DNA from 4 places in the Candidatus Sodalis pierantonii str. SOPE genome. Region 3 is predicted to be linked to each of the others. Evidence: predicted binding sites of a transcription regulator. Region 3 holds the regulator's gene; each other region holds the start of a gene.
What was found. Region 3 encodes Fur, which represses iron uptake genes when iron is present. Its sites were predicted from a motif close to ATAATAATGAGAACNACTATCAA; they were not measured.
Positions count from the first base shown of each region.

Region 1: SOPEG_RS15785 (Nramp family divalent metal transporter) is a predicted target of Fur. The motif match lies at 5,974-5,996, and genes of this name have one in related genera.
Region 2: efeU (iron uptake transporter permease EfeU) is a predicted target of Fur. The motif match lies at 5,139-5,161, and genes of this name have one in related genera.
Region 4: SOPEG_RS09610 (DNA polymerase III subunit theta) is a predicted target of Fur. The motif match lies at 3,280-3,302, and genes of this name have one in related genera.

Region 1 covers NZ_CP006568.1:3,137,498-3,144,873, reverse strand. Annotated here, with positions in the region: gene SOPEG_RS15820 (IS5-like element ISSoEn1 family transposase) at 6-929, opposite strand; gene SOPEG_RS15815 (hypothetical protein) at 995-1,279, opposite strand; tRNA gene SOPEG_RS15810 (tRNA-Lys) at 2,320-2,395, opposite strand; tRNA gene SOPEG_RS15805 (tRNA-Val) at 2,414-2,489, opposite strand; gene gltX (glutamate--tRNA ligase) at 2,736-4,142, shown strand; tRNA gene SOPEG_RS15795 (tRNA-Ala) at 4,269-4,344, shown strand; gene SOPEG_RS15790 (NupC/NupG family nucleoside CNT transporter) at 4,473-5,657, opposite strand; gene SOPEG_RS15785 (Nramp family divalent metal transporter) at 6,034-7,272, shown strand; partial or broken gene SOPEG_RS15780 (aldo/keto reductase) at 7,274-7,376, opposite strand, start outside.
Region 2 covers NZ_CP006568.1:2,983,805-2,991,180, forward strand. Annotated here, with positions in the region: partial or broken gene SOPEG_RS24995 (IS256-like element ISSoEn2 family transposase) at 1-1,029, opposite strand, end outside; gene istB (IS21-like element ISSoEn3 family helper ATPase IstB) at 1,122-1,931, opposite strand; partial or broken gene istA (IS21-like element ISSoEn3 family transposase) at 1,943-3,495, opposite strand; gene SOPEG_RS15050 (DNA adenine methylase) at 3,600-4,112, shown strand; gene efeU (iron uptake transporter permease EfeU) at 4,260-5,090, opposite strand; partial or broken gene SOPEG_RS15060 (Bcr/CflA family multidrug efflux MFS transporter) at 5,420-6,498, opposite strand; gene rsuA (16S rRNA pseudouridine(516) synthase RsuA) at 6,524-7,231, opposite strand.
Region 3 covers NZ_CP006568.1:671,809-679,184, reverse strand. Annotated here, with positions in the region: partial or broken gene pgm (phosphoglucomutase (alpha-D-glucose-1,6-bisphosphate-dependent)) at 1-290, opposite strand, end outside; gene seqA (replication initiation negative regulator SeqA) at 311-865, opposite strand; gene SOPEG_RS30735 (hypothetical protein) at 1,035-1,235, opposite strand; partial or broken gene SOPEG_RS03580 (alpha/beta fold hydrolase) at 1,149-1,843, shown strand; gene ybfE (LexA regulated protein) at 2,025-2,312, shown strand; gene fldA (flavodoxin FldA) at 2,611-3,126, shown strand; gene fur (ferric iron uptake transcriptional regulator) at 3,452-3,919, shown strand; gene SOPEG_RS03555 (hypothetical protein) at 5,071-5,334, shown strand; gene glnS (glutamine--tRNA ligase) at 5,401-7,071, opposite strand; gene nagE (N-acetylglucosamine-specific PTS transporter subunit IIBC) at 7,272-7,376, opposite strand, start outside.
Region 4 covers NZ_CP006568.1:1,878,620-1,885,995, forward strand. Annotated here, with positions in the region: partial or broken gene SOPEG_RS09580 (IS256-like element ISSoEn2 family transposase) at 1-450, shown strand, start outside; gene SOPEG_RS09590 (YebY family protein) at 670-1,023, opposite strand; gene copD (copper homeostasis membrane protein CopD) at 1,063-1,953, opposite strand; gene yobA (CopC domain-containing protein YobA) at 1,954-2,328, opposite strand; partial or broken gene ftnA (non-heme ferritin) at 2,590-3,089, opposite strand; gene SOPEG_RS09610 (DNA polymerase III subunit theta) at 3,468-3,695, shown strand; partial or broken gene exoX (exodeoxyribonuclease X) at 4,268-4,986, shown strand; partial or broken gene SOPEG_RS09620 (S9 family peptidase) at 5,066-7,083, opposite strand; gene SOPEG_RS26230 (YebF family protein) at 7,184-7,376, opposite strand, start outside.

The DNA of each region.
Region 1 (7,376 bases), 2.0 Mb from region 3:
GATTGTTACATGATGCGGACGCTGTTTGGCATTCCTAACAGTGTGATCCGGTTAAGTGCTTTAACCATTGCCATTGCCTCACCTACCTGCGCGTCATAGTCATGCAGACTCAGATGACCACCCAAAAGTGTTTTAAACCGGAACATGGCCGTTTCAGCCAGTGAACGCCGGTGATAACCTACTTTCTTTTTCCAGGTATCGTTATTGCCGCTCAGATGCTGATTTGCCACCGCATGGTTACGCTCATGGTATCGAGCTGGCCAATATTGCGCACCACTTCGCGGTGGGATAAGCGGCTTTATTTTTTTCCTCAGCAGAGCATCATGACAGTAACGCGTATCGTAAGCACTGTCAGCCGACGCTTCCCTGATTTTCCGGTGGGTTTGGTTAATCAGCCCGGGCAGCGCCTGCGCATCTGTCGTACCACTTAGCGATAAATCGGCACAGATAATTTCATGTGTCGCGCTATCTACTGCCAGATGAAACTTGCGCCATACTCTGCGCCTCTCAGCCCCATGCTGCCTGACTTTCCATTCGCCTTCGCCGAAGACTTTCAGGCCGGTGCCATCGATGACCAGGTGTGAGATTTCGCCGCGGGTTGGCGTTTTTATGCTGATGTCGACGGTTTTTGCTCGTCGGCTGACCAGAGAGTAATCTGGGCAGCGCAGCGACAGCCCCATCAGTTTAAAAATCGCGTCAACGAAACCCTGTAACGCCCGGAGCGAAAGGTTAAACACGCGCTTTATCATCAGAACCGTGGTAATGGCCATATCGGTGTAGTGAAGCGGCCGGCCACGATGTTCAGGTGGTGTACTCTCAGTCCATGCAGCAATGGCAGACTCATCAAGCCATACTGTCATGTCCCCCCGCTGCCTGAGCGCATTGTTGTATGCGGGCCAATTGGTGATTTTAAACTTTTGCTTTGCCATGGGGACCTGATGTTGAAACGAATGTAGTGATCAGAGCTGCCAGTCAACCTAAAAGTTCGATTTATTCAACAAAGCCTGAAAGGAACTGAGACCGCGCTGACGCTAACTTCTACCCAGTTACGGCCGACGCTGAAGTTAGCCTCAGTTTTTCTGCCGTCGTTTAATAATCGTAGCGTCAACGTGCTACTGAAAGCTACATCGACCTGGCGCACTCTAAGCGTCTGATTGGCGGCGAGAATAATGCCTAAATGCTGGTGATCGTGGTTAATCCCTTTACTCATGCCAGCAGCATCTAACCAATCAGGTCTTGTCAGCGTATAAATTGATTTCAATTGGGTAACACTATGCATTTTACTTTCCTCAATGGTTTCAGCTATTTTGAAAACATTGAAAAATTAGCCTATCACGGATTTTTTGAGCAATTAAGTGTGCCTGGTGATATCTTATAAAGAAAACAGAATGGTAAATACTTGGATAATTGAATTGGGGAAAGAGAGAGTCAATTCAGAAAATTATCAATAGCATTAATGCCGCAACAGTAAATGTCTTTGCCCTCTAGAACGGGATACACATTTCAAGCGTTGCGGCGGTGTTGCTATGGGTTAGAAGTGGGGTAAGTTTCGGATGGACGCCACGTTTATGAGCGTCATTCTTACATTTTTGGTTACTTTTGGGCCTAAAGCACGCTGTTTCCAGCAACGATATCCATTCCCTTATTCTGCTCCGTCGTGGGTGAGTTATTTATTCGTTGATATAAAGTAATGCTATTGATTATGTTATCCTCTCAATACTCCTTGGCCGACCAATAGATTGAGTGAGACGATAGCCATTTATTATTGGGCATTTACCATTAATGCATTCATTACTCTGGAGTTGAGCCATCGCTGTATCGATAAACGTGATATTACCGGGGGGATAACATTATCAGTTATCGCCGGAGGATTTTATAGCAATGCCATAGGCATAAGGTTATGGGTAATCTATTATCCAGCAATTACATACTGTGCAATTTTTTACCTTAACATTTGTGCTGTAGGGCTCGAGCAGCATTACCCCGCCGATTAGCCTGCTGTGGAATCTGAAGCTAATGTAACGAGCTATTGAATCGTAAGCAACTTAATCACTCGTTGCCTATGACAGATAGCGTTGCCATTTCGGCGTCTTGACTAGCGAGAGGAGAACGGGGCACAGAGACGTGCCGTCTGCGGTAGTCAGCATCACAACCTGGCTGCATAGCCGTATTTGCAGCGTGCCGTCTGCGGCGGCGAACAGCAACCTGAACGCACGGGCGTATTTGCAGCGTGCCTTTGACAGCGGCGCGACAGGTTAGACGACGATGAATATTGATAAAGACTACAAACAGGCAAACGGAGAAAGGGAAAACGGAAAGTGGTGGGTCGTGCAGGATTCGAACCTGCGACCAATTGATTAAAAGTCAACTGCTCTACCAACTGAGCTAACGACCCACTTAAAGACGTCAGAATTGGTGGGTGATGACGGGATCGAACCGCCGACCCCCTCCTTGTAAGGGAGGTGCTCTCCCAGCTGAGCTAATCACCCCCGCTGTGTGGAGCCGCATTATAGGGAACCGCCGCAATGAGTCAACGATTTTTCCCGTGAATTTGCGTGTTCGTATTAAATTTAGCCATCCCGGGCGGTTTTGCGCCATGATGCGTGAAAAAACCGCCCCTATGAGGACAGGCGTTGAGGATTCGGCCCTAAGTGGTAGACTATTCCCCACTTTTTATTATGGGTCGGAAGCGCCGTTCCGGCTCTTCGCCATGCGTAATGAAGGCAATGTAGCTGATGAAAATTAAAACCCGTTTTGCGCCCAGCCCTACGGGCTATTTACATGTTGGTGGCGCGCGTACCGCGCTCTATTCGTGGCTGTTCGCCCGCAATCTGGGCGGCGAATTCGTGCTGCGCATTGAGGACACCGATCTTGAGCGCTCAACGCCGCCGGCGATTGAGGCCATTATGGACGGTATGAACTGGCTCAACTTGGACTGGGACGAAGGCCCCTATTTTCAGACTAAACGTTTCGACCGCTATAACGCGGTCATTGACGATATGCTGTCCCATGGCACCGCTTATAAATGCTATTGCTCCAAAGAGCGGCTAGAGACGCTGCGCGAAGCGCAGATGGCCCGCGGCGAAAAACCGCGTTACGACGGACGCTGCCGCGACAGCCACGACCAACACGCCGCGGATGAACCCTGCGTGGTGCGTTTTAGCAACCCGCAGGACGGCTCGGTGGTCTTTAACGATCTTATCCGCGGGCCTATTGAGTTCAGCAATCAGGAGCTCGATGATCTGATAATCCGCCGCACCGACGGATCGTCCACCTATAATTTCTGCGTGGTGGTGGACGACTACGATATGGCGATAACCCACGTCATCCGCGGTGAGGACCATATCAATAATACGCCGCGGCAGATCAATATCCTCAAGGCCCTGGGCGCGCCGGTGCCGGATTATGCCCATGTTTCGATGATTCTGGGCGACGACGGCAAGAAGCTTTCCAAACGCCACGGCGCGGTGGGGGTCATGCAATACCGCGATGACGGTTTTTTGCCGGAAGCGCTGCTGAACTATCTGGTGCGCCTGGGATGGTCCCATGGCGATCAGGAAATTTTCAGCGTCGACGACATGAAGCGGCTATTCAGCCTTGACGCGGTAAGCAAATCCGCCAGCGCGTTTAACACCGAAAAACTAATGTGGCTTAATCATCATTACATCAATGATCTTCCGGCCGACTACGTTGCCACGCATCTGGTCTGGCATATTGAGCAGCAGGGGATTGATACCCGTACCGGGCCCCAATTGGCGGAGCTGGTGAAACTGCTCGGCGAGCGCTGCAAAACCCTCAAAGAGATAGCCGCCAGCTGCCGCTATTTCTACGAAGACAGCGAATTTGATGTCGATGCGGCCAAGAAGCATTTGCGCCCGGTGGCGGCCCCGGCGCTGCAGGCGGTTCGCGCCAAGCTGGCGGCGCTCGACGAGTGGACGCCGGCTTCGGTGCATGCGGCCATTGAACAAACGGCCGAGGAACTGCAGGTGGGCATGGGCAAAGTGGGTATGCCGCTGCGCGTTGCGGTAACCGGCGCCGGTCAGTCCCCGGCCCTTGATGTTACCGTGCATGCAATAGGTCAGTCGCGGTCTCTGGCGCGCATCGATTTGGCGCTGGATTTTATCGCCCAGCGAGCGCAATAAAGGGCCCGTCAGCGCTGATTTGACGGCTTTTTCAGCGTTTGACCCGTTTGGCGAATTTAGCCGTTGACAGAGTTTGTTGAAATTCATATCATGCGCCCCGTCCACCAGAGACGACATCATGTGTACGGGGCTATAGCTCAGCTGGGAGAGCGCTTGCATGGCATGCAAGAGGTCAGCGGTTCGATTCCGCTTAGCTCCACCAATAAAAAAAACCGGCCTCGGCCGGTTTTTTTACGTCTGGACCGGGCGTCTTCAGGAAAAAAACGGGCCAGCCAGGCTGACCCGTCCCGACCGACAGGCCGGAGTGCATCTCACGCGGCAGGAGCGGCGTTAAATCACCAGGCCGGCGATGGCGGCCGACAGCACGCTGACCAGCGTAGAGCCATAGACCAGTTTCAGGCCGTAGCGGGAGACCACGTTGCCCTGATGCTCGTTCAGGCCCTTGATTGCGCCGGCGACGATGCCTATCGATGAAAAGTTGGCGAACGACACCAAGAACACCGACAGAATCCCCACCGAGCGCGGCGATAATTCACCGGCGACTTTCTGCAAATCGATCATGGCCACAAATTCATTCGACACCAATTTGGTGGCCATAATGCTGCCTACCTGTAGCGCTTCGTGCGCGGGCACGCCCATCACCCAGGCGAACGGGAAGAAAATATAACCGAGGATGCCCTGAAAACTTATGCCGAACAGCAGGCTAAACAGCGCGTTAACGGCAGAGATCAGCGCGATAAACCCGATAAGCATCGCCGCGACGATAATCGCCACTTTAAACCCGGTGAGGATGTATTCGCCCAGCATTTCAAAGAAACTTTGTCCTTCGTGCAGATGGCTCATCTGCAAATCTTCTTCTTTTTCTATCCGGTAGGGATTGAGCAAAGATAGAACGATAAAGGTACTAAACATATTCAGCACCAGCGCCGCCACGACATATTTGGGCGCCAGCATGGTCATATAAGCGCCGACGATGGACATGGACACCGTCGACATCGCCGTGGCGGCCATTGTGTACATGCGCCGTTCGGACATTTTGCCGAGGATATCTTTATAGGTGATGAAGTTTTCCGACTGGCCGAGGATCAACGAACTCACGGCGTTGAACGATTCCAGTTTGCCCATACCGTTGATTTTCGACAGCACCGTACCGATGATGCGGATAACGAAGGGCAGCACGCGGATATGCTGCAGGATGCCGATAAGCGCCGAGATGAACACAATCGGGCAAAGGACGTTCAGGAAGAAGAACGCCAGGCTCTGTTTATTCATATTCCCGAACACGAAACCGGTACCTTCGGCGGCAAAACCCAGCAGCTTATCGAACAGGGCGGAGAAACCTTGCACGAAGCCCAGACCAATGTGGGAATTGAGGAAAAAATAGGCGAGTAAAATTTCAATCGCTAACAGCTGGATAATAAAACGCACGCGAATGCTTTTACGATCGCGGCTAACCAACATTGCCAGGATCGCCACCATGGCGAGTGCCAGGACAAAGTGCAAAATGCGGGACATAGTTGCTCCAAAAATAAGGTAGGCAGAATTCGCCGCTCATTCTATGTAACGGGGCAGGTAAAAACGAGTTATAAGTTGCAAATATAGCAAAATCCTCTTTCTCTCCTGCGCGGCTATCGTCCACATTCGAAATTTTATGCATTTTTGTTAATTATTAGGATCGAAAGGTTAAGATCTGTGCTAGGCTAAAACATAGCCTGTGCTATACTTTTAGTGTCAAGGTGAAACGACGTTGAGCCCGGGCCGTCCGACCGTGGGACATGCGGTGCATTAATAGCTGCTATCGCAGAGATAAGCAGAATCGCTATAAATGCACTTGATAATCATTATCATTTGTATATTCTCATAAACATGTTAGTTGATAAGGTTTATTACTATGGTGGACAGCCGTGCTGCGGATAACGCCAATCGTGCAGCGAGAAAAGTAAAGCTCTCCCTACTCGGACCGGCTTTTATCGCCGCGATTGGGTATATCGATCCCGGTAATTTCGCTACAAATATTCAAGCCGGCGCCAGTTTTGGCTATCGGCTGCTGTGGGTGGTGGTATGGGCCAATATTATGGCGATGCTGATTCAGCTTTTGTCCGCCAAATTGGGGATCGCCACCGACAAGAATCTGGCTGAACATATCCGCGATCGTTTTCCCCGTCCGGCGGTCTGGGTCTATTGGGTACAGGCGGAAATCATCGCGATGGCCACCGATCTGGCGGAATTTATCGGCGCCGCCATCGGCTTTAAAATGCTGCTGGGGGTAACGCTGCTTCAGGGCGCGATAATTACCGGCGTTGTCACCTTTTTAATCTTGATGCTGCAAAATCGCGGGCAAAAACCGCTTGAAGTCGTGATAGGCGGCCTGCTGCTGTTTGTCGCCGCCGCCTATATCGCCGAGTTGTTTTATTCCCGTCCGGTGCTGAGCGAATTGGGCGCCGGCATGCTCTGGCCGACGCTGCCCAACGGCGAAGCGGTATTCTTGGCCGCCGGGGTGTTGGGCGCCACCATCATGCCGCACGTGATTTATTTGCACTCCTCGCTAACCCAGAACAGCCGCGTGGGCAGCTGCGCCGAACGTTACTCTTCCACTAAACTGGATGTGGCCATCTCCATGACGATTGCCGGGTTCGTCAATCTGGCGATGATGGCGACCGCGGCGGCGGCGTTCCATTTCAGCGGACATACCGGTATCGCCGATTTGGATGAAGCCTACTTGACGTTGTCACCGTTGCTCAACCATACCGCCGCTACGGTGTTCGGTTTGAGTCTGGTCGCGGCGGGGCTCTCCTCCACGGTGGTAGGCACGATGGCCGGCCAGGTGGTGATGCAGGGGTTTGTGCATTTCCATATCCCGCTGCTGCTGCGGCGGGTGATAACCATGCTGCCGTCGTTCGTAGTCATTCTGCTGGGGCTGGATCCGACGCGCATCCTGGTGATGAGCCAGGTGCTGCTCAGCTTCGGCATCGCGCTGGCGCTCGTGCCGCTGCTGGTCTTCACCGGCAACCGCCAGCTGATGAACGAATTGGTTAATAGGCCGCTCATTAACACGCTGGGCTGGCTTATCGTGGCGGTGGTCGTCACGCTGAATATCTACTTGTTGATCGGCACCACCATGGGGCATTAGATCAGGCCAGGATGGCCTCGATCTCGGCCAGCTCACGCTCGCTAAATTGCCGGTTGGACAACATGGCGACCGCATCGTCAATTTGCGCGGTTTTGCTGGCGCCA
Region 2 (7,376 bases), 2.2 Mb from region 3:
CGACTCGATGGCGTTGGTCGTGTAGATCACCTTGCGGATGTCCGTTGGGTAGGCAAAGAACGTGGCCAGATTGGCCCAGTTTGCCTGCCAGCTTCGACTTATTTGCGGGTAGCGGATGTCCCAGGCACTGGAGAACGCTTCCAGCGCCTGCAAGCCGGCTTCTTCTGTAGGGGCCTGATAGATAGATAGATAGCTTTCAGGTCGCGGGTGACGGCCTTGTAGTCCTTCCAGGAGACGAACCGCAGGCTGTTGCGCACCATATGCACGATACACAGCTGGAGCCGCGCCTCCGGATACACCGCGTTAATAGCGTCAGGGAAACCTTTCAGCCCGTCTACGCAGGCGATAAGGATATCGTTCAGGCCGCGGTTTTTCAGCTCTGTCAGCACGTTCAGCCAGAACTTTGCGCCTTCATTTTCGGCCAGCCACATACCTAGCAACTCTTTCTGGCCTTCGATGTTGATGCCCAGCGCCAGGAACACAGATTTGTTGATGATGCGGCTGTCCTGCCGGACTTTTAGAACGATACAGTCAAGATAAACAATGGGATAGACTGCATCCAGAGGCCGGTTTTGCCATTCAACAACCTGCTCCATGACCGCATCGGTGACCTTTGAGACCAGCGCCGGCGAGACATCGGCGTCATACAGCTCTTTGAACGCGGCGGCGATCTCGCGGGTGGTCATCCCTTTGGCGTACAACGATAAAATCTGGTTATCCATCCCGGTAATCCGGGTCTGGTTCTTCTTTCACCAGTTGCGGTTCAAAGGAACCGTAACGATCGCGCGGAGTACGCAGCGCCAGCGGGCCATCGCCAGTGGTAACGGTTTTTGTGGAATAGCCGTTGCGGGCGTTGGTCCCCGGTTTAGGCTGATTTTTATCGTAGCCGAGGTGATGGGTCATTTCGGCATTGAGAGCTGCTTCGACGCTGATTTTTTTCAGCAGCCGATCGAAGTGACTGAGATCTTCAGGGGTTTTGAGATTTTTGGCCAGTTCGTTAGCCAGAGCCTGCAACTGTTTTTCGTCCATAAATTAACCTGTTTTTGATGTTGGATTGAACATATCAAAATCAGGCAAATACACAAATTTCTAAACAGGCTCAATGCCAAACAGCGTCCGCATCATGTAACAATCGCCCTGATAGGGAGGAAGTCGTCACAAATTTCGGATTTATTCAACAAAGCGTCTATTTTTCCTGTGCTGGCTACTCCTTGCTCTTTGCGTAGTGATTCGCTTTTAAGTTCCAGTCTATAGCTGGGGTGTACTAACCGATCGAGTAACGCGTCAGCTGTCGTGGGGTTTTCTATCAGTCCATACCATTTTTTCACCGGCAGTTGACTGATCAGGATGCTGCTGCTTTTGTCGTAACGATCTTCCATCACCTCCAACAGCATCGTTGCCTGCATCGGACTTATTGATTCTAGGCCCACGTCGTCCAAGATCAGTAACTCTATTTTTTCTAACTGCTTAAGCTGTTTTAGATAGGTCCCGTCTACCTGACACTGGTGAAGATGGGCCAGCAACCGACCCACTCGCCAGTAACGCACGCTATATTGCTGCCGGCATGTCTGCTCACCAAGCGCACAACTGAGCCAGGTTTTGCCCGTACCTGTCGGCCCCGTGATGAGTATGCTTTTCTGATATTTCAGATATTGTCCCCCTAGCAGATCTCGCATCTGTTCCGGTGTCACTCCTCGGCTAGGGATATAACGGATATCTTCCGGTTTTGCCTGCAAGCGCATTTGCGATTGCCGTCGCATACGGCATATTTGGTTGTTTTTTCTATGCAAATTTTCCGCTTCTACCATCAGCGACAACCGCTCCTCGAACCTCAGCTCCCCATAACTCCCCGGGAGTTCGCGTTGCGTCTCCAACGCCTGGACCATTGCCGACAACTTCAGCTCTCGCAGAGCCATTAACAGTGTATCCATATTTATTCTCCTTAGTGATAACTGTCCGGACCTCGGAGGTTTTCGTGAACCAGCATTGATACGCCGGCTCCGTCCTGGGTGACCTCACTTTCACGACCGTGTTTCAATACGTTGGCTATGAAAGAGCGGTTAATGCACCCTTTCTCCAACGCCAGCGCGCAGGCCTTCTCCAGTCGCGTCGTCTCATAGCGCCGTTGCAGATTGAGTAGCCCCAGCACGGAGCGGTAAGCCTGCTCCGGATGGGCTTTGCTCTTTTGGATGGACTCGACCACTTTCAGTGTGCACACACCCACCGACAGCGCCCAACTGCACAGCCTTTCCGACGTCCACTGGCGCTGCCCCTTATGGTTAGCCGGCATGTGCGCCGCCTGAGTCGTGTGCCTATAGGCGTTATCGCTGCGAAGGTGCGTAGCCACGCAGACGCCCTTATGGTGGATTTGCACCAGCCGTTGGGTGGCGATGACGTCAACGCGCTCGCCAACCAGCGGATGCGGCACCGAGTACCAGTTTTTGCCGTAGTCTATGTGGTAATCAGGTCCCACTCGGGCAACGAGATACTCACTGTATTCCCATTGTGTGGGCGGTAGAGGCCCAAGAGCCGGTTTGTCCAGCTGCTCGAAGCGTTCAAGGCGACTTTGTCCGCCGTAATGACGCATCGGGGCGCAGATTCAACTCATGATTGAGTTCTCGTATCACCTGGTTGAGTTCGGCCAGCGAGTAGAACCTACGTTTACGCAACCGGGCCAAAACCCAGCGTTCTACCAGCTGCACAGTTGATTCTGCCTTCGCCTTGTCTTTCGGTTTTCTCGGGCGCGCCGGTAGCACCACTGTCTCATAGTGATTTGCCAGCGCCTGGTAGCTCTGGTTTATGACCGGCTCATAGCGGTCAGGGGTGCTGACAGCGCTGCGCAGATTATCAGGTATCATCAGCTCCGGAACCCCACCCATGAAGTGCAGGCAGCGGCTATTGGCGTTGAGCCACGATGCCATATCCTGGCCTTCGCAGGCTTCGATATACGCATAGCCTGACACGCCCATGGCAGCGACGAAGATAGCGACCTGGCGTACGCTACCGGTCGCAGGGTTGACGATAGGTACGGTGGGGCCACAGAAGTCGATGAAGAGCTTTTCGCCAGCCTTGTGCTCCATGCGCATGGAACGCCGCTGCTTCTTTTTCCAGTCACGGAACAGTGCACAAAACTGTGAGTAACCGAGGGCATCACCGCCCACGGCGGACTGATATTCCATCCAGAGCAGCTGCTTGGTCATGCCCTTGCGGCTTAACTCGGTATCGATATCAAGCCAGCTGGGTAAAGTATTGATAACTTTTCCGGATTTGCCGGGATAGAGCAGGCGGTCGAGGTCGACGGGGGACAGTTCCACCGGCAATGGCCAGACACAGGTTAGCTACCGTGAATCGGCCGAGGATATCGTGCACGGTAGTACAGCCTATGCCGAGCGCTGCTGCGATAGTGCGATTCGAGCGACGCTGCTCGAATTTCATACGTAAAACATTAATATAGATGCACATTTCCGTTCTCGCTTTCTTCTTTTTACGTGCCATGCCATGCCCCCGGAAGCTAAAAGTCTCCAGAGTATGGCGGAACAGAAGATGAGCGATCGGACAGAATCGGAATCGCTGATCGGGCGACCGGAATCAGTGATCGGGTGAAATCGGAATCAGTGATCGGATGTGACCGGAACCAGCAGCTGACCGATATACAGCGAGCCGCCCGCTTTTACTGTCTTCAGCAGCTCACATTTGGTGGCAAAGTGAGCGGGCAGAACTTTGGTACTTCGGCTGTGCGATCACAGTCATTGAACCTCTTAAGAATCGAAGAACAGCTATCACAGGCTCACCTGCGTTTATCCCATGCAGCCATAGAGCATCTTGGGTGGCAGGCTTGTATTGAAAAATATGATAGGCCACACTCATTGTTCTATCTTGATCCACCTTACTGGAAGACTCAAGGCTATGGCGCAGCGTTTGGCCTGGAACAATACAGCATCATTGATAGCCTTGCTCATTCAATAGCAGGAAGAATGGTGATTTCAGTTAATGATATCCCAGAAATGAGGCTCATCTTCAAAAACCTTCATATCGACGTTGTTGACCTAAAATACTCATTAGGCAAGAACCGTCATAGTAGACGCGAGTTGGTCATTCGTAATTTCGCCTGATTTCCTGTTTGCAAACAATTCTGGACTGTCCAAAATAGCCATTTTTTAGGGGTTATGGGAGTCCAGAATTGTTTGCAAATTAGTCCAGAATTGATTGCATCGCTACAATAACATTATCCTGATGTTTTGCGGCTGATGAAAAATTTCTTATTTGGCGAGCGTCGCCGCCCGGGAGTGCCGGGACGGCAGGAAAAACAAAATCAGCGCCGGTACCAGATAAAGCAAATATACCGCCACCTCGCTGACCGTCGGCGTTTCCTGGTAGCCTAACAGGCCTTCCAAAAGCGTGCCGAATAGCGTATGCGTCGAGAGCACCTGACTCCAATCAAAGGCGATTGATTGGTAGCCGTTCCACAACCCGGCTTCATGGAACGCGTGGATCGCGCCGGCGGCAAGCCCGGCGGCGACAAACAAAATAAACACGCTGGTCCATTTGAAAAAGGCCGCCAGCGGCAACCGGATACCGGTCCAGTACATCACCATGCCCAGCGCGATGGCGCAGGCCAAACCCAATACCGCGCCGATCGGCGCGGCGATGCCCACGTCCTGGCTGAACGCCGCCAGCAAGAAGAACACCGACTCCAGGCCTTCACGCGCCACGGCAAAAAACACCATGCCGGTGAGCGCCCATCCCTGACGCTGGGATTGCGCCAGGGCCTGGTCCACCGCCATTTCCAGCTGATTTTTCACCGAACGGGACATTTTGCGCATCCACAGTACCATCCAGATCAATACGGCGACGGCGATAACCGCTACGATGCCCTCGAACAGATCCTGTTCCTTTTGCGAAAATTCACCGGTGGTGGCGTTAATCGCCAGCCCCAGCGCCAGACACAACAGCGCCGCGGTGATGGCACCGAGCCACACCCTTGTCAACAATTGACCGCGTCCGGTTTTTTTCAGGTAACCCGCGATGAGGCTAACAATCAGCGCCGCTTCAAGCCCTTCCCTGAACATGATAAGAAACGGTACAAACATCATTTATCCTCATCCGCCTCCAGGGCAGACCATTGTAAACAAACGCAAATAAGAACGATATTGATTATCATTACCTATTATGAAAAACAAGGTGACCGTCGGCAAAATTGCAACTTTGCTGCCGCGCTCAATTCCTACGGAAAGTAAGGAAAAACAGCGGAATTGGCGGCGATGGCCGCCGCCGCGCGCGGGCCGGCCATGCGCCCGGATGAGGCCTGGGCGAGGCGAATAGCACTCCCTTGTGAGTCAAGGGCAACGCGCTGGTCAGCGCCGCCGCGTCAGGCGGATCGCAAGCCAGCTTGGCGCGGGGCGCCAGCCGAAGGCGTCTATTAGCCCAGCGAAAGCCGTACTTTGCTCTTGCGCGGACGGCTGGCGTACAGATAGCACAGCAGCGCGACGCTGCTGCAAACCGCCATGGAAAACACCATCGGCCAGGCACTATCGAACGTCGCCAGCGACAGCAACGCGACGATGACCGCCCCGACGCCGAAACGCAGCGTGCCCGCGCCAGCGACGACGCCGTGCCGGCCATATGCGGAAAATCTTCCAGGATCACCGCCATCCCGTTCGAGGTCACCATAGCCACACAGCCTACAAATAGCGCCACGCCAACCACCAGCGGAATGAAACCGAGATGCAGCGCCAGCACCGCTATCATCCAAAGACCGGTGACAAACTGGATCGTCAGGCCCAGCCGAAACATGCTTTGCGCCCCGAAACGCGCGACAAAGCCGCTATTGATAAGCGTCAGGATAAACAAGAATACGACGTTGATCGCAAAGTAGTAGCCGAAGTTCTGCGGCGACACGCCGTTGAGGTCAATATAGACAAACGGCCCGGCGCTGAGAAAGGAAAACATGCCGGCGAACGAGAAACCGCTGGCTAGCATGTAACTGAACACCCGCTTGTGGCGAAACAGCGAGCCGAAATTACCGATGGTGGTGCTGAGGCGAAACTTCTGCCGCCGTTCGCGCGGCAGCGTTTCGCGAATAAACACCAGCACCAATATCGTCGCCACCAGCGCCGCCAGGCCGATCGTCCAGAAAATCGCGTGCCAGCTCAATAACACCAGCAGGCGCATATAAATCAACATCTCGACCGATTGCGACAGCGCGCAGGCGGCCGCGGCCAGCGCAAAGCAGAATGTGCCGAACATAATGACCGGTTTGCGACCGAGACAGTCAGCCATCGGGCCATAGAACAGCTGGCCGATAGCGAAGCCGAGCACATAGGCGCTCAACGTCATCTGCACGCTGCCGGCGCTGACGCCATACTCCGCCGCGATAATCGGCAATGCGGGCAGATACATATCGATAGCGAGCGGCATTAGCATGGACAACAGTCCCAGTATCACCACAATACCGATATGTTTTTTACGTTCGGGATGCACTCTCCATACTCCTTTCATCAGCCTGATTCAGTGTTTTAATGATTCAATCCGTCGGCAGACCTACACTGGCGATCTCTTCGGCGGTCAGCGCGCGGTATTCCCCCGGCTGAAGATGCGCATCCAGCACAATGGCGCCGATTCGCTCACGATGCAGCGCTATCACCCGATTGCCGAGCGCGGCGAACATGCGTTTAACCTGGTGATAGCGTCCCTCTCTGAGGGTCAGACGGACCCGCTGCGGCGAAAGCGCTTCCAAACGGGCGGGACGGGTAGGCAGATTTTCGCCGCGCAGCATTATCCCGGCGGCGAAACGCTCGGCGGTCTCCGTCGCCAGCGGCTGTTCCAGCGTCACTAAATAGTCTTTCTCGCAATGATGCCGCGGCGACGTTAGCCGGTGCGACCATTGCCCGTCATCGGTCAGCAGCACCAGACCGGTGGTATCAATGTCCAGCCGGCCGGCGACGTGCAGCTTATCCGGCACCGGTTCATCAATGAAATACAAGAGAGTGGGATGATCGGGATCGTCCGTGGAACAGACATAACCCTGGGGCTTGTGCAGCATGAAATAGCGCGCGGTCAGAATCTGCTGCAGCACGTTGCCGTCAAAGCGCACCTGGTGTTCAGGCAGCAGCTGGAACGCCCCTTGCCGAATCACCTCGTCATCCACGGTGACGCGTTTGGCGCGCAGCTCGCGCGCCACCAGGGCCCGGCTGATGCCCAGCTGTTGAGATAAAAATTTGTCCAGTCGCATTAACGTTGTTTTGCCTGTAATCTTGGGAAGCGCTTGGCGATTGCGGCACCCTCGCTGGGGAGCCGCCGCGGCTGAAAAAACGTCAGCCCCACGCGCAGGCGGAACAGCCGTTGCTGTTTATGCCATGAGTATACCGGGGCTTGCC
Region 3 (7,376 bases):
AGATAAACGCCAGTTCGGAGAGCGCATGGGTATCTTTACCCACGTAGCAAGGCCCCTTGATACCCTGCTTGGCGCGCTCTTCGACGATAGCCTGACTAATGGCCAGAATGTGGGCTTCGTTGAAGCTATGGCGCCCGGCGCTGCCGCGATGTCCCGAGGTGCCAAACTTTACCGCCTGGGCGCTGTTGCCCGGCTCAGGCCCGCAATACATAATATTGCGACGTTAATTGTGCCACATTGATTAAATCACTCTGGCGAGCGGGCTGCCCGGCGCGGGGGTGATTGGCCATCGGCACTTCTCCGTTGCTAGTCAATTAAATTTAAGAGTGCCGCAAACTTTTTCTATCAGCTCCGTTGGGAACTGCATCGCCAGCATAATATGTTCAATCATGCTCCGTTTGCGGTCGCTATTGGTATTGGTAATGACCCAATAAGGCGTACCGGGCACCTGTTTGGGTTTGGTCTGGTGGCCGCTTTGCAGCAGCGTTTGCCTGTCGCCGGCAAAATACGTGCGGGTACGGCCGTGCAGTGTTTCGGTAGACGCGGCGAAGGCCTGCGGCGACAAGGTGTACAGGGTGGTCAACACCAGCATGAAACGATCCACTATCTTGCGTTGCAAAGCATAGTCGTCTGAGAGCAATAATTCACGCATTGCGCGAACCCTCTCGGGCAGTGGACGAACAGATTCCGATTTTTCTGAGGCTTTTGCCCCAGAAGTCACCGCCGGTGCGGGAGTTGACGCTTGGTCAACGCCGGGGGTGAACTTCAACATACGGCGCAGAATATCAGAGGCACTTTCGCCAATGTGCTGCGTATGGCCGGCAATATAGCGATAAAGATCTTCATCGACTTCAATAGTTTTCATTGTAATCCGTTAATTTCCACATAAATCAATCGCCCCGATTATACAAGTTAAACCCGGGCAACGAACAGCACCAACCGCCGTTGCGGTGAAAAAGTCAGAATCTGCCCGGGCGATCGGCCCGCCCGCGCACCCACCTTTTTTTCCCATTGCGGCGTTGGCGGCGCCAAACTCATGCTAGGCTATAGCTTTTATCCGCAGCAAAAGGAGCGCTATGAAATTGAACTATCGGCTGCAGGCGGCGCGCCAGCCGGAACAGGGTCTGCCGGTGGTGCTGATCCACGGTTTGTTCGGCAGTCTGGATAATTTGGGCGTACTGGCCCGTCCCCTGGGTGAAAATCATCGCACGCTGCAAATTGATTTGCGCAACCACGGCCTGTCCCCCGCGCCCCCACCATGGGCTATGACGAAATGGCGTGGGATGTGCTGGCGTTACTGGACGCGCTGCTTATTGAGTGCTGTATCGTCATCGGTCATTCGATGGGCGGCAAGGTGGCAATGACGCTTTGCGCGCTGGCGCCGGCGCGCATTGCGCCGGCGGTGGTGATCGATATGGCGCCGGTGGCCTATCAGGTCCGCCGCCATGACGCCATTTTCGCCGCCCTGGCGCGCGTCAGCGAGGCTGGGATAACGCAGCGCAGCGACGCCGCGCGGCTGATGGAACAGGATATTGACGATCCGGGCACCATTCAGTTTCTACTGAAATCGTTTGATCAGGGACAATGGCGTTTCGCTCTTGACAGCATCCAGCATAATTACGCCGACATTATCGGCTGGCGAACACTGCCCCCTTGGCCGGGGCCGATACTGTTTATCCGCGGCGGTAATTCCCCCTATCTGGATGACCGCTACCACGAGACTCTCCGCCAGCAATTTCCCCGCGCCCGCGCCCATGTGGTGGCCGGCGCCGGCCATTGGGTGCATGCCGAAAAACCGGAGGCGGTAGTGCGCGCCGTCGCGCGTTTTCTGACGGAAGCATAAGCCGGACGCGGCAGTTGTTAGCCATTGTCGCCACCCGCTTCACTGGGGTAAGATGACGGGTTTTTGGATGCCGGCTACCTCCAGGGACCAGTGAAACTAACGCTACGGAGGACGCCGGCCAGGGCTCAGGCCAGCCGCCGGCGACCCCGGCGCTTACGGTTGCATATTCCCTTCATCAACTATGGCAAAAGAACAAACGGACCGCACTACGCTGGATTTATTTACGGATGAACGCCGCCCGGGAAGGCCGAAAACCAGTCCTCTTTCTCGGGATGAGCAGCTCAGAATCAATAAGCGTAACCAGCTGCGGCGCGATAAAGTGCGCGGGCTGCGTCGAGTGGAGTTGAAAATCAATGCGCAGGCGGTGGATGCGCTGAATAAACTGGCCGATCAGCGGGATATTTCCCGCAGTGAGCTTATCGAACTTATCCTGCTGGTGGAGCTTGAGCGCCAGCGGCCCGCCGGCTGAAGGAGGGGTCCCGCGGCAGTGGAGCGTCATTTGTGGCACAGGCAGTAAGCAGACCGATCGCTGGCCGTGAAGCAGGCCGCGCGTCTGCCTGCCGCTCATCTATGGCACAGGCATCACGCCGGCGCGCCTTTGTACCTGCGGCGTACACGTCACGCCGGCCACGGCACGGCGGGCGCAATTGACGCAAAAAGTCCCCGCCGGCAGGTATCTCCTTAAGTGAGGGTCTGCTATCATTGCCCTTATCAGCTTAAGGTTGACGATTGGGCATACCCTTAATTTTTATGAGGTTTTGATATTCATGGCGAGTGTAGGCATTTTCTTTGGCAGTGATACCGGCAATACCGAAAATATTGCCAAGATGATCCAAAAGCAACTGGGTACCGATGTTGCTGATGTTTTTGACATCGCCAAAAGCAGCAAAGAAGATCTGGAACAGTACGACCGGCTGCTGCTGGGTATCCCGACCTGGTATTACGGCGAAGCGCAGTGCGACTGGAATGATTTTTTCCCCACGTTGGAAGATGTCGATTTCAGCGGCAAGATAGTTGCGCTGCTCGGCTGCGGCGATCAGGAAGATTACGCGGAGTATTTCTGCGACGCGATGGGCACCCTGCGGGACATTATTGAACCCCACGGCGCCACGCTGGTCGGCCATTGGCCTACCGCCGGCTATCATTTCGAGGCGTCCAAAGGGCTGGCGGACGACGACCACTTTATTGGTCTGGCCATTGATGAGGACCGCCAGCCCGAGCTTACCGCCGAACGCGTCGACGGCTGGGTCAAACAGGTTCGCGAAGAGATGAATTTGGCTTAACGCCTTACCGCCGTCCGGCCTCCCCGGACGGCATGACGCCGCATTGTATGCTTGATAAATAATTCCTTTCAAATTGATAGCTACAATTTTGTAAATTTTTTTTTTTCGCCAAAGCAGTACAATGGCACCACACTTTGTATGATTTTTTAAACCTAAAGAGGTAACATAGTCCTTACTCGCTGAGTGGGCTATAATGAAAATGAGTCTCTTTTTCATTTCTGACCGCGAGCTCTATAATGAGACAGTGATACATTTTTCGGGCCGACGATTGTTATAGGCTATGTTCGCTTATAACTTGATTATCAAGTAACAGGACCAAACCCGCATGACTGACAATAACATCGCATTAAAGAAGGCCGGCCTGAAAGTGACCCTTCCCAGGCTCAAAATCCTGGAAGTGTTGCAAGACCCGAAATGCCACCACGTCAGTGCGGAAGATCTGTATAAAAAGCTGATCGACATGGGTGAGGAAATCGGGCTGGCCACCGTTTACCGCGTACTCAATCAGTTCGATGACGCCGGCATTGTCACCCGCCACAATTTTGAGGGCGGCAAATCGGTTTTCGAGCTCACCCAGCAACACCATCACGATCACCTTATTTGCCTGGATTGCGGCAAGGTCATCGAATTTCGCGATGAGTTTATCGAGGCGCGCCAGCGCGACATCGCGAAAAAGCACAATATCAAACTGACCAACCACAGCCTCTATCTTTATGGCCATTGCGCGGAAGACGACTGCCGTGAAGATGAAACCTTGCATGATATAGATGATCCGCACGTCGTAAAATTCTGACACCCGTCCTATGCCGTCACGTTACCGCCATACAATCACGACCGTATAAAGAGAAACCGCCGCCGGCGGTTTTTTTCGCCTTGCTTTTACACCGCATAACGCCCCTTTTTTTCTTACTTGCCGCCAAGACAGGCTTGTGCTGTCTCAGTGTTCCATTATGTCTCCCGCTCGCCACACCGCCTTGCCCTCGTCCCTCTCTTTGACGAGCGGCATCATGCCACGGCCCTAGGGTTTAGTTTGTTTCGCCGTTTAACGGTTTCATCGTCCCCTGACTTCCCCGTTTTGTCATACCACCGCCCCGCTATTCTCCCGTACTGAATCAGCCTTTTACCCGATGACGGCGGAGAAGTTAACTTCTTAGGCTATTGGGCGGTGGGCTTATATGCCGATAAATTATTATCAGCCCCTAGCCCGGCCCTGCCCTCAAAAAAACAGGGGAGCAGGGATCCGTTCACAGCGCTTACCCGCCGAGCCCTCCCTGGAAGCGGTAACGCTGTCTCCTAACGTCTTTGGTCGACCTACAGGTATCCCGATGATGAAACCTATCCTGCAAGACACCCCTGCTGTCTCATCGCTGGAAGCGTCTCCCGCCGCGCGAGCGCCGCTCACGTCTGAACCCAACGGCGTAAGGCAAGCAAAATTGTTACGCCCAGCCACCGCGGCGAGGAGCACACCCCCGGCATCCCCGCGCCCCTTGCGTATTGATGTGGCGCTTGCCAACGTCACCACCCTGCTTACTCCCGCACCGTCGCGCCCCAGCAAAAACGCCCAACACGACGCCGCGACCGCTAGGCACCCGGCCACGCAATCTGGCTCCCCGCCGCGACGGTTACGCAACCCGCAACGCGATACCGCGGCCGGTGCATACCCGTCTAGGCAATCGCCCTCATCGCCGGTGACCCTCAGGCGTCCGCGGGATCCCGTCGCGGCAGTGGCGAGCCAGGCTCCGCCGCGGCCGCCGAAACCTTCGCCGTTGACGGCACGCACCTGCGGCGATAGGGCCCTCATTATATGCGCAAATCGATCATGAGGGCCTGCCCACGTTTCGCTCAACGGGTATCACGTTCGTTCCCTACGACAAAACCGTTTACGCCGCTCTGCACGGCCCTGAGCCCCTCATCTCTAACGTCCATAGGGCCCCAGAGGGGAGGGTGCATTCCTGGATCGATTTTAGCGTCGAGAGAAAAAAGCATGCGGCGTTCAAGGCGTTGACATCCCGCGTTAAGCAACTGGTGGATGACAAGGTGATCCCGTGCAAATATGCGCCGCCGGCCGATGCGTTAGATAACAGCTACATCTGGGCCGACAAGCCCAACCATTATCAGCTACGCCTCAGGCACAATCCGCACGCCTATAGCTTGGATAAGCTTGAAAACTTGCCGAAAGCATTGCAGCGCGGGCAGAAAGAGGAATAAGCGGCGCAGCGTAACCGCTCCCCCCTGCGCCAGAAACGGAAAGATCACCGCGCGGGGGGGATAAGATCACATCCCGGCTTTTGCGGCCCAGGTGTCGCGCAGCCCCACGGTGCGGTTGAACACAGGATGGGAGGGGCTGGAGTAGCGGCTGTCGGCGCAAAAATAGCCTTCGCGCTCAAACTGGAAAGGTTCATCCGCATTGGCTGCCGGCACGCCGGCTTCGACAAAGCCCTGACGGATAACCAGCGAATCCGGGTTCAGCGTAGAGAGAAAATCTTCCGCCGCCGCCGGATTGGCCTCGCTAAACAACCGGTCATATAGACGAAACTCCGCCGCGACGCCGCGGGTGGCCGATACCCAGTGGATCACGCCTTTCACCTTGCGCCCGTCGGCGGGATCTTTACTTAGCGCATCGGGATCGTGGCGGCAGATGATGGTGGTGATCTGCCCCTGGGCGTCTTTTTCCACGCGCTCAGCCTTAATCACATAGGCATTGCGCAGGCGAACTTCCTTACCCAGCACTAAACGCTTGTATTGCTTGTTGGCTTCTTCACGAAAATCGGCGCGATCGATATAGATTTCGCGGCTGAACGCGACCTGGCGGGTCCCCATCTCCGGTTTATTGGGATGGTTTGGCATCGTGATATCCTGTTCATGCCCCGCCGGCAGGCTTTCGATGACCACCCGTACGGGGTCGATCACCGCCATGGCGCGCGGCGCGCGCTCGTTCAAATCTTCGCGAATACAGGCTTCCAGCGCGGCCATCTCCACATTATTGTCCTGCTTCGTCACGCCGATACGGCGGCAGAATTCGCGAATCGAGGCCGCCGTATAGCCGCGGCGGTGCAGGCCGGAAATGGTCGGCATACGCGGATCGTCCCAGCCCTCGACAATTTTTTCCGTCACCAGTAGATTCAGCTTACGCTTGGACATGATGGCGTATTCGAGATTCAGCCGGGAAAATTCATACTGCCGGGGATGCACATCAATGGTGATATTTTCCAGCACCCAATCATACAGCCGGCGATTATCCTGAAACTCCAGGGTGCATAACGAATGGGTTATCCCTTCCAGCGCATCGGAGATGCAGTGGGTAAAGTCATACATCGGATAAATGCACCACGCGTTGCCGGTCTGATGATGATCGGCGAATTTAATGCGGTACAGCACCGGGTCGCGCATCACCATAAACGGCGACGCCATATCGATTTTCGCCCGCAGGCAGGCGCTGCCCTCGGCAAATTCGCCGTTGCGCATTTTGGCGAAGAGCGCGCGGTTTTCTTCCACGCTACGATCCCGATAGGGGCTATCTTTACCCGGGCGCGTCAGCGTGCCGCGATGTTCGCGAATTTCGTCCGGCGACAGTTGGTCGACATAGGCCAGCCCTTTGTCGATAAGCTCCAACGCATAGTCATGCAGCTGGTCGAAATAATCGGAGGAGTAGTGAATGTCACCGCTCCAGTTGAAACCCAACCACTGCACGTCGTACTTGATGGAATCGACATATTCCCTATCCTCTTTCACGGGATTGGTATCGTCGAAACGCAAGTTGCATTGGCCCTGATAATCCTGGGCGATGCCGAAATTGAGGCAAATGGACTTTGCATGGCCGATATGCAAATAGCCATTGGGCTCCGGCGGAAAACGGGTATGCACCGATGTATGCTTCCCCGAAGCCAGATCTTCGTCGATAATTTGACGAATAAAATTAGTTGGGCGGGCTTCAGCCTCACTCATGTTGATATTCCTCTACACAACAGCACGACATTCATTGCTCTTATGTTCCAACATGCCACGCCAGGACACAACCGTTTGTTAGAGAAATTCTCCATTACGGCTTACCGGCACGGCCGGTTGGTGCGGTTAAGGCATCGCGCGCGGCGAGGGAAAGACAGAACGGAAAACGCCTGGCCCCTTAACGGCAGCACCGGGCGCGATTACTTGCCGGTGAGATCCAAAAGCCGGCTTTGACCGGCCACCACCGTGGTATTGGCGGTGGCGGTCAGGGCGCCGAACTCCTCCATGTTGCTCACGACCACCGG
Region 4 (7,376 bases), 1.2 Mb from region 3:
CGTGCATATGGTGCGCAACAGCTTGCGGTTCGTCTCCTGGAAGGACTACAAGGCCGTCACCCGCGACCTGAAAGCTATTTATCAGGCCCCTACGGAAGAAGCCGGCTTGCAGGCGCTGGAAGCGTTCTCCAGTGCCTGGGACATCCGCTACCCGCAAATAAGTCGAAGCTGGTAGGCAAACTGGGCCAATTTGGCCACGTTCTTTGCCTACCCAACGGATATCCGCAAGGTGATCTACACGACCAACGCCATCGAGTCGTTAAACAGCGTGATCCGGCATGCCATCAAAAAGCGCAAGGTGTTCCCGATCGACGACGCAGTGAAAAAGGTGGTGTGGCTGGCGATACAGGCGGCCTCACAGAAATGGACAATGCCTTTGAGGGACTGGCGCATGGCAATGAGCCGCTTTATTATCGAGTTCGGTGACACCGCCTGGACGGTCACTTCTGAGAAAAGGCATTTACACAGAATCGTGTACAGGGTCAAAAGTGGCATTTTTCGTAGGCTTTTAACGTCCTACAGCCTTAAGTATAGAGCGCAGACCCCGCTTTTCCACCGCCGAGGCGCCATTGCGCGCATATTCTGTCATCAAAGTTTAACTCTGTGATAACAGACACACTTCAGTTGCTTAACCTTTGCACTTTGGCGATTTCTTCCCAACCTTCACCGTTAGGGTACGGCTTTGTCCACGCACAACTGCTGGGCACGCTCGACAAAAGGCGCGATACTCATTTTCTGCCCTGGCCGGTCGGGATCATCCAGCAAAATAGTGTCAATGGGCTGTGCGTGGACATGGCCTTCTTTTCGTTGCTGTTCGGCTTGCTCGTTCAACGGGTATTGCATCAACGTACTCATATTCAGGGCGCACAGCGCGTGATTCGGGCGGCACATGAGCTGCACTTCTTCTTTGGTGAACGCCCACTGCTTACCGTATTGGAATTTGCTTAGGGTGATAATCTCCATAGCGCTGGCGTACTGCGAGGCCAGCAATACGAGGACGACAACAACCGATCGTTTTTTCATGATAAACCTGCTTATAACCTAACGGCCCGTAGCCGTGACTTATTGGGGTTCGAGCATCGCAAATACGCTGACCAACAACAATGCCAGCGCGCCCAAGGCGATTTCCATTAGCGTCAACAGGGTCAACCGTTTAATGGCGCGGGGTTCGTCAGTGCGCATGGTCGGGACAACCCGGTAGCGGTTGGTTAACGCCAGCATTACCATGGCAGCGACGGCGGCGGTCTTGATGAGCAGCATACGCGAATAGGGCTGTCCCAGCTCGAGGGGCCAATGCCCCAGAACCAAGAAAGTATTCAGTACTCCGGTGAGGATTACCAGCGCCACCCACACATGACCGCTGCGGGAATAGGCCATCAATGCCGTCAAGGCGCCGGCGCGTAAACGCGCGCGCCTAAGCCAGCGCAGCGTTAGCAACCGTGGCCACAGTCCCCCCAACCATCCCGCCACCGCCAAGAGATGCAGCATCTGGTTGCAGCGCTGCGCCACACCGCGTAAGCCGTCATACATCGCCGCATGACCGGTGAACGCCAGACTGAGCAGCGCCGCCATCGACAACATCAATAACAGCGGGTAACGCCAGGGAGAGGCCGGCGCGCCGAGCGTCGCGCCGCAGGTCGCCAGCGCCAGCATCAGGTGCCAGAACCATACCTGACCAAAGGAGGTATGCAGCACCGCGCGCCACACCTCCAATCGTAGAGTATCCGGCCACCCCTGCCCCATCAGTCCCGCCTGGAGCGCCAGTAGCGCGATGGCCGTCAGCAGGCCCACGAGCGCCAAACCGCTTTGGCTGCGCCGGAATGCGCGCCGCAGCAGAGGCTGCAGCGCGGGCGGCGCCAGACGTTCACTGAACAGCAACACGCCGGCGAGCTGTATCAGCGCGGCAAAATGAATGAAACGGCAGGCCGCGAACCAGGCCAACAACGAGGCCATTTATTTGACGCTGAAGGAGTAGCTGCCCTGGGTTTTATGCCCATCTACCGAAACCACATGCCACGCTACCACGTATTCGCCGGCGGTCAGCGGCTGCTTAAACGGAACGATGATTTGGGTAGCATTGGCCGAATCGGTCTTGATAGGCCCGGTCGGCACGGGCTGGTTATCCTTGCGGGTTAACGTTAAGCCGCTAAAAGCGGGTTCAATCGCTTCGGTAAAGGTCAGGGTAAGCGCCTGCGGCGCATCCGTCATGGTGGCATTGGCAGCGGGATATTGCGTCTTGAGATGCGCATGGGCTTCTGCCCGCGGCGCGCACAATATCGCTCCGGCAAATAACGCCAGCGCGTACACCGGCGCGGCAATACGTTGCATTGACATTAGTGGCTTTCCTTAAGTAGATAAATGTCGGAATAAACGCCATGGCGACGGGAAACAAGACGGCAGGATCCACTGCATAGCCATTACCGCCAGCGGCGAAAAAGGCCTGTAGGTTCGGGCAAGGCTGGCTATCCCGCTGACATGAGCGCGAGCAAATAATAGCGGCTGAGGCAGGTGAAGTCGAGGATAACGCACCCGTCCGCCCCGGCGGTAATGCAGGGGCGGACGGGAGAAATCATCAGCAGAGACAGGCGCTTACATCGTGGTGTCGACGCTGTTATCGCCATTCATTTTCTTGAAATCCTGATCGATAAAGAACAGGCCGCTGGCGTCGGTGTTCACCAGCGCCAGCTTGTCGAGGATTGACTTGAACATCTTTTTTCCTCGTGCTGCTCGGCGACATACCACTGCAGGAAGTGGAACGTGGAATAATCCTGCAGCGTCATGGCGACATGGGCCAGCTCGTTAATCTTCTGCGTAATCATTTGCTCATGCTGATAAGCGAGTTTGATCAGCTCGGCCAGGGAAGGAAACCCAACCGACGGCGCTTCGATAGCCCCCAGTACCGGCATGGTGCCGGTGTCATTGAGATAATCAAACAGGCGGCGCATGCGATCCATCTCTTCGCTGGACTGGGTTTTGAAAAACTGGCTAGCGCCCTCTAATCCTTTGTCATTACACCATGCGCTCATTTGCAAATAGAGATTGGCGGAAAAGAATTCGAGATTTAATTGTTCATTTAGCTTGCTGGCCATTTTTTTAACATTGTCTGGCGTCTTTATGGGATGTGCAGGTGATTTATTCTCGCTATTATGCCAACATCACCGGGAAAAACAAACCGGCTTATTCCGAAATAGACGGATAATTTAAAATCATTCAAATTCAATGACCTGCGATAATTTCACTCTTCCGCACCAGGGAGTGATAATTATTCCTCGCTTGGAATTGATAGGGATTATTATTTGCATTCTTAATTAACCATTATTTCCCCCGCCACTCTGTATCGCCACGGCAAAGATGCCAAAGACGTAATAGAAACGATTATTATTCACCCCTTCCCTCCGGTGGCTTGCAAACCGTCGCCGGCTGCTTTATTTTGAACGCCGAACCGCAATGAACCGGGAGGAGTCACGATGACGTACAATTTAGCCACCCTTGATGAGCCAACGCGCGATAAAATCAACGTCGACCTGGCGGCGTCTGCCGTGGCGTTCAAAGAGCGCTATAACATGTCGGTGGTGGCGGAACAGGTGGAGCGGGACCAACCCGCGCAGTTACGCGACTATTTCCGTACCCGCGTGACCTTCTACCGGCAGGCTTCACTCAACTTCTCCCGCCTCCCCTACGAGGCGCGCAAGTAATCCTCCCCAAGCAGAGGGCTGCGCGCCCTGTGCCACAATGTGGTGTCTCATCGCCGTCTATTCCTGGGGGTAAACCCCCTCGCCTATGCGCCCGAATTGCTAATGGCGACGTGAAGGTTATGCCGCGTTTTCCGTTTTGCCGCATGTGCGTTCAATTGCCGGACGCGCGCGGCCTACTATCACGCGGCGGCATGCGTCGCGCGATAACTGGCGCACCCTGCGCCGCGTTTCGCTGACGGTCCCGGCACCGCAAGGCCCGTCATTCTGTTTCGGCACGAAATAGCACAATTTGTGTTGCCAACGACCGACAATCAGCAGTTAATAAATCCAGCATTTCCTGTCTGCCACTGAGAGGTCATTATGAGTAAGGGAATGGATCGTAAAAAAGATACCAAGAAGAAACCGTTGAAAACCCCGGAAGAAAAGCGTACCGAAAAGCGCAGCAAAAAGGCGCCTGCCGACATTGTGTGATGCCTCGCCGCTTCCTTTCCTATCAACCCGCCCTCGCAGCGGGTTTTTTATTGCCGCTTAAGGCGTCATAATAAGGCAACTTTGCCAGCACAGGACCTATTATGACCTTTCGCGTGATCGATACTGAGACCTGCGGCCTTGACGCAGGCGTCGTGGAAATCGCCTCGCTGGACCTTAGCGATACGGGCATCAGCAATGTTATGAGCGATCTGGTGAATCCGGGACGCTCCATTGGACTGGACGCGATGGTTATTCACCATATCACCGAAGAGATGGTGGCGGATAAACCGCGCATCGCGCGCGTTATTGGCCGTTGCCAGGGCAGCGCCTATTATGTCGCGCATAATGCCGCCTTCGACAGGCGGATGTTGCCGGAGATGAACGGTGCGTGGATCTGCACCCTGAAACTGGCGCGCAAATTGTACCCCGGTATCAAGTACGGCAATCAATATCTGCGTTATGCGCTTAAGTTGCAGGTTGCGCCGCCGGCGGAGCTCTACCCCCACCGGGCGTTGTACGATTGCTACGTCACCGCCGCCTTGTTGATGAAGATACGGCAGGGTTCCGGCTGGAGCCCCGAGGAGATGGTGGCAAGATGGTGGCAATAAGTAATGCAGCCACGTTACTCTCCAGCCTGAAATTCGGTAAGTACCGCGGCCAGCCGCTGGCGCAGATCGCCCGTGATGACCCCGGTTATCTCCACTGGCTGCTGGCCAATTTGCGCGATTTATCCGCCGACCTGCGTTATAGCCTCAACTACCATCTCTCCGGGGCGGCCAGCGAAGCACACCGCCATGCCGAGGGACATACCGGGGAATAAAGCTGCACGACGCCGCTTTCTCACGGGTTAAGCGGGCCCCGTCGGCGGGCTGCCGGCGGCTTTGGCCAGCGCCAGAATAAAAGGTATATTCCATCGATACCCCTTCATAGCCTTTGAAGCGACCGGATTTGCCGCCGTGGCCGGAGTCCATATCGGTGCACAGCAATAGCAGATGATCGTCGGTTTTCATTTCACGCAGTTTAGCGACCCACTTCGCCGGCTCCCAATACTGCACCTGCGAATCATGCAGGCCGGTGGTGACCAGCAAATGAGGATAAGCCTGCGCACGTACCTGGTCATAGGGACTGTATTGCAGAATATAATGATAGAAGGCTTCTTCCTGTGAATTTCCCCACTCCTCATATTTGCCGGTCGTCAGCGGAATGGATTCATCCAGCATAGTGGTCACCACATCCACGAAGGGTACCTGGGCTACCACACCTTTGAACAGCTCCGGCGCCAAATTGATGACCGCCCCCATCAACAGCCCACCGGCGCTGCCGCCCATGGCAAAGGCCTGCTCGGCATCGCCATACCTTTGACGCAACAGTTCGTGGCTGATGTCAATAAAATCGTTGAAGGTATTCATCTTGTTGAATAATTTGCCGTCCTCGTACCACTCTTGGCCGAGTTCGCCGCCGCCGCGTATGTGCGTCAAGGCAAAGACGAAGCCGCGATCCAGCAAGCTCAGCCGGCTGGCGCTGAAGTCCGGGTCCATACTGCTGCCGTAGGAGCCGTAGCCGTAAACCAGCAGGGGATTGCAGCCCGACTTAAACAAATCCTTGCGGTAAACCAGCGACACCGGCACCTCGACACCGTCGCGGGCGGTGATCCAGAGCCGTTCGCTACGATAATGGTCCGCCTGAAAGTTTTTCACCTGCGTCTGCTTGAGTAGCTTGCGTTCGCCGGTATCCAGATTCATCTCGAATAGCGTCATCGGCGTCGTCATGGAGGAGTAACCGTAACGCATCTGCGCGCTTTCCGGGTCGGGGTTGTACGCCAGCCAGGTCACGTAGGTGGGATCATCAAACGCGATGCCCTTTTCTTCACCGGTCGACCAACGGATTTGGCGCAGGCTAGTGAGCCCCATATGGCGCTCCTCCAGCACCAGCCAATCGCGAAACAGCGTAAAGCTTTCCAGTACCACGTCCTTGCGCGCCGGGATCAACTCCTGCCAGAGTTTTTCCTCACCGGTTTCGCCGCGATACAGCGCGAAATTTTTACCGTCGCGATTGGAGCGGATGTAGAAGTGGCCCTGATAATGATCCAATGAATATTCGTGATCGTGCCGCCGCGGAAAAAACCTGTGCGGTTTCGCCTTTGGATCGTCGGCGTCGAGCAGCAGAATTTCACCGGAGGTGGTGCTGCCGAGGGCGATAAAAATATAGCGCTCCGACGTGGTCTTATGCACGCTGACATAAAAGGTGTCGTCTTGCTCTTCATAAATAAGCTCGTCCTGCGTGGTCGGCGTGCCCACCACATGGCGCCATACTTGATATGGCAGCAGCGTCTTTTTATGCTTGTGGACGTAATACAGCACCCGCGAGTCGTTGGCCCATTCAAAACTGGACGACGCATGTTCAATGACTTCCGGAAATCATGAATCACGGGCCAAATCCTTAAAACGCAGCCCATAGAGGCGGCGGGATAAAAATCTTCCGCGACGGCCATAATGCGATTATCGGGGCTGATTTCCAGCGCACCCATGGTATAAAATTCGCTCTGGGCGGCGCGTTGATTGCCGTCAAGCAACACCTCCCACTCGCCTTGCGGATTGGCCGATGCCGGCTGACGCGTGTAGATGGCGTATTCATTGCCCTCTTCGTAGCGACTTTGATAGCGATAATCCCGACGGACGTAGGACACAGAACGATCCTGATGGGGTATGCGCTCCACCATTTCAGTGAACAGTTGATGCCGCAACGCTTCATGCTCGGCCATCATCATTTCGCCGTAGGTATTTTCCCGCTTGAGATAATCCAGCACCGCCGGATCTTCACGCTTATCATCGCGTAACCAGTAATAGTCGCCCACACGGGTATCGCCGTGTAGCGTTAACGTAAAGGGTCGTTTTTCAGCATTGGGTGGCAATGTCATACGGCAATTCCTTATTCTCTATAAAAATAGAGTGGCACGAATATGGTGCTATGCCAAGCGCAGCGGGAACCAGCGCGGCAGCGTGGGGCGCCGGGGAAAATCATTTAGTTAACCGGTAGGTGATTTCACCTTTGGTGCAGTCCAGCGTAACGGCATAGTTCAGGTCCTGCTCGTTACCGCGCACCTTAAGCGGCGCCTGCCAGACATCACCCACGCCGGTAACGTCTTCCGGGTTTACCCAAGCGTTGATATTTCTGCCGCCGGCCGCCTGCTGGTCCTGTTCGGAGCGCTGA